One region of the Citrobacter tructae genome, then DNA from elsewhere that is predicted to be linked to it. Evidence: predicted binding sites of a transcription regulator. Region 1 holds the regulator's gene; the other holds the start of a gene.

Region 1 (2,207 bases):
AGATTAACGACAAAGCGGTTGTAAATCTCGCGGGCGTAGCTGGGTGGTGAGCCGGTATCAAAAATATCGCCTGCCACAATAATGGCATCCACCTGATGGGATTGTGCCGTTTCCAGCAGCCAGTCAAGAAAAGCCTGATGCTCGGCGGCGCGGCTCTTGCTGTAGAAGTTTTGTCCCAGATGCCAGTCAGAGGTGTGAAGGATGCGCATAAGAGTTCCATGACGAAAAAGCGATAAAGGGGATTATAACCTTGCAACAGCGCGAATATCTTGTTTCCGGGCTGTCATAATTCAACAACCTTCGTTAAACCTGGATTATCTTTTTCATAAAAATGTCATAAATCTGACGCATAATGGCGGCGTATTTAGGGTATGAACGATTAAATTAAAAACAGGGCAAATCATGGCGAGACGTATTCTGGTCGTAGAAGATGAAGCTCCAATTCGTGAAATGGTCTGCTTCGTGCTCGAGCAAAACGGGTTCCAACCTGTAGAAGCCGAAGACTATGACAGTGCGGTGAATCAACTCAATGAACCCTGGCCGGATCTGATCCTACTTGACTGGATGCTTCCCGGCGGATCGGGCCTGCAGTTCATTAAACACCTCAAGCGTGAGGCGATGACGCGGGATATCCCTGTCATGATGCTGACGGCGAGAGGCGAAGAGGAAGACCGCGTGCGTGGGCTGGAAACCGGCGCGGATGACTATATCACCAAGCCGTTTTCCCCCAAGGAACTGGTGGCACGTATTAAAGCCGTGCTGCGTCGTATTTCGCCAATGGCGGTTGAAGAAGTCATTGAGATGCAGGGGCTGAGTCTTGATCCCACCTCGCATCGCGTGATGACCGGGGAGGCTCCGCTGGATATGGGACCAACCGAATTCAAACTGCTGCATTTCTTTATGACCCATCCCGAGCGCGTCTACAGCCGCGAACAATTACTTAATCATGTCTGGGGCACCAATGTGTACGTGGAGGACCGGACGGTTGATGTGCATATCCGTCGCTTGCGTAAGGCGCTGGAGCACAGCGGCCACGATCGCATGGTGCAGACGGTACGTGGGACGGGATACCGTTTTTCAACCCGCTTCTGACGGGTACGTGAGATAGCCCATTAGATCAAGCTGTAAATGGAGTGTGACGTTTGCTTGAACGATTGTCATGGAAAAGGCTGGTACTGGAGCTGATACTTTGCTGCATACCAGCTTTTATCCTTAGTGCTTTTTTGGGTTACCTGCCCTGGTTTTTACTGGCATCGGTAACGGGTCTGCTTATCTGGCATTTCTGGAATTTACTGCGTTTATCCTGGTGGTTATGGGTCGACATGAGTATGACGCCTCCGCCGGGGCGTGGCAGTTGGGAACCGTTGCTCTATGGCCTGCATCAAATGCAACTGCGTAACAAAAAACGCCGTCGTGAGCTGGGGAATCTGATTAAACGCTTTCGCAGCGGGGCGGAGTCACTCCCCGATGCGGTGGTGCTGACCACCGAAGAAGGCGGTATTTTCTGGTGTAACGGTCTGGCGCAGCAGGTTTTGGGACTGCGTTGGCCGGACGATAGCGGGCAAAATATTCTTAACCTGCTGCGTTACCCGGAATTCACGTTGTACCTTAAAACGCGCGACTTTAGTCGACCGATCAATTTGGTTCTCAATACCGGACGACATCTGGAAATTCGCGTGATGCCGTATACCGACAAGCAACTGTTGATGGTGGCGCGTGATGTCACCCAGATGCACCAACTGGAAGGCGCGAGGCGTAACTTTTTTGCCAACGCCAGCCATGAGCTGCGTACGCCAATCACGGTGCTGCAAGGCTATCTGGAAATGATGCAGGAACATCCCCTGGAAGGTGCAACGCGAGAAAAAGCGCTGCACACCATGCGTGAGCAAACACAGCGTATGGAAGGGCTGGTTAAGCAACTGCTGACATTGTCGAGAATCGAGGCCGCACCAGCGCTGCTGTTGAATGAAAAAGTCGATGTGCCGGTGATACTGCGCGTGGTTGAACATGAGGCGCAAACGCTGAGTCAGAATAAACACACGTTTACCTTTGACGTGGATAATCGCCTGAGCGTAATGGGCAATGAGGAGCAACTGCGTAGCGCTATCTCGAATCTCGTGTATAACGCGGTGAACCATACGCCTGCGGGAACGCACATCACCGTGCGCTGGCAGCATGTCGCGTCGGGGGCGGAGTTTTGTGTTGAG
Region 2 (2,207 bases), 880 kb from region 1:
TACGTCCTGATCGCACATGATGTTGAACACCTGCGCCCACATCAGTATGCATACCAGTACGACAACTATCAGGACCACCCACCGCATTTTTTTCACTCCAACTCCACTCTCCGAATCCACATCCTATGCGACTAAATTATCATGCGTTACCTAAACCCAGCGTTAACTGTAACGGCATTACTCTTTTTAGGAATGATTAACTTGTTTCATTCAGTGTACAGGCTAATCTTATAATAACGAGAAAAGATAAGAGGTTGTAATGCGTCTAATTATTCGCGCGATTGTTTTGTTAGCTCTGGTTTGGATTGGTTTATTACTCAGCGGCTACGGCGTATTGATAGGAAGTAAAGAGAATGCAGCGGGACTCGGCTTGCAATGCCAGTACCTGACGGCACGAGGCACCAGTACCGCACAGTATGTGCATACCAACAGCGGTATCATCGGACTGTCGGACTGCCCTCTGTTAAGGAAAAGCACCGTGATTGTCGATAATGGTTAATACAGCGGCAATATAACAGTTCATTATTTGCGCCAACCTGCATTAAATTTGTTCATAAAAAAGCCCCGGTAGATTAATACCTGGGGCTTTTTAGCTTATGGCTCATTAATCAAATCAGAATGGATAGTCGTTATAACCCATTTGCTCTGAAATTTTACGTGCAGCCGTGTGCAGCATCTCGACATAGTCGTGTAAACGTTCTTCAGAAAAACGCAGGGTTGGGAATGAAATACTCAGACCCGCAATGACCACACCGAAACGATCAAAGACCGGAACGCCGATGCAGCGCAACCCTTCTTCCTGCTCTTCGTTATCTTCACCGTAACCTTGTTCACGCACTTTATCCAGCAGCAGCAACAATTCATCAGTGTTAGTGATCGTACGGTCTGTGCTGCGCTTGTATTCAACGCCTTCAAGAATCTGTTTTACTTCGTCACGGTCACGCCACGCCAGCAGCACTTTACCAATCGCCGTACTGTATAACGGGTTACGACGGCCTACGCGAGAATACATACGCAAATTGTACATCGAGTCTATTTTGTGGATGTAGACAATGCTGTCTTCATCCAGCGCACCGAGGTGTACCGTCTCTTTGGTCAAACGCGACAGTTCGCGCATCTGAATATCCGCGCTACGGATCAAATCTACGTTTTGCAACGCGCGCGCACCCAATTCAAACAATTTCAGGGTCAGAGAATATTTCTCAGACTCCCCTTCCTGTGCCACATAACCCAGCGTTTTCATGGTCTGTAAAAAGCGATAAACGGTGCTTTTTGACATCATGACGCGTTGCGACAATTCGGTAATACCAATTTCGCGCTCTTCACCCAGCGCCTGCAGAATGCCAAAAACTTTCAGCACGGAAGAAACAGAATCGGGTTGTTTATCCAGATCTGCGATAGCCATTTATCACCTCATTACGAGTGTTTTATAAAAATCAGAACCGGTTTTTATTATAATTTCACGTATCGATGCTCGCAATCCATCTTTGCTTACTTAGTTACAAATCTGCGACATACCGCCTGAATATCAATGCTAGAATTATTATTCTCATCATAATTTCCGACAATATTGACTCCCTATGGATAAGTCCCAGGCCGATGGCCTGCCGTTGCCCCAACGATATGGCGCAATTTTAACCATTATTATTGGTATCTCGATGGCCGTACTGGATGGCGCAATTGCGAATGTTGCCCTGCCGACAATTGCTGCCGATCTTCAGGCCTCCCCCGCCAGCTCAATTTGGATTGTTAACGCTTATCAAATTGCGATTGTAGTTTCACTACTCTCACTCTCATTTTTAGGCGACATGTTTGGCTACCGACGCATTTATAAATGCGGGCTGGTCGTTTTTCTGCTCGCGTCACTCTTCTGTTCATTGTCGGATTCCCTGCAGATGCTAACACTTGCGCGCGTAGCTCAGGGGTTTGGCGGAGCCGCGTTAATGAGCGTGAATACGGCGCTGATCCGGCTTATTTACCCGCAGCGCCAACTTGGTCGCGGGATGGGCATTAACTCGTTCGTTGTGGCGGTCTCTTCTGCCGCCGGACCGACTATTGCTGCAGCAATCCTCTCCATTGCTTCATGGAAATGGTTGTTCTTGATCAACGTACCGCTCGGGATTATTGCCCTCTTGCTAGCCATGCGCTTTTTGCCAGCGAACGCTGCACGTAGCAATAAACCTCGCTTTGATTTACCCAGTGCGGTG

What was found. Region 1 encodes PhoB, which activates phosphate uptake and scavenging genes when phosphate is short. Its sites were predicted from a motif close to CTGTCATAAAACTGNCNNAT; they were not measured.
Region 2: the regulator PhoB is predicted to act here: its motif matches at 1,497-1,516, upstream of kdgR (DNA-binding transcriptional regulator KdgR).

The regions. Positions count from the first base shown of each region.
Region 1 covers NZ_CP038469.1:2,243,743-2,245,949, reverse strand. The annotation lists gene sbcD (exonuclease subunit SbcD) at 1-209, opposite strand, end outside; gene phoB (phosphate response regulator transcription factor PhoB) at 403-1,092, shown strand; gene phoR (phosphate regulon sensor histidine kinase PhoR) at 1,143-2,207, shown strand, end outside.
Region 2 covers NZ_CP038469.1:1,367,450-1,369,656, forward strand. The annotation lists gene mgrB (PhoP/PhoQ regulatory lipoprotein MgrB) at 1-96, opposite strand, end outside; gene E4Z61_RS07190 (YobH family protein) at 260-499, shown strand; gene kdgR (DNA-binding transcriptional regulator KdgR) at 614-1,405, opposite strand; gene E4Z61_RS07200 (MFS transporter) at 1,581-2,207, shown strand, end outside.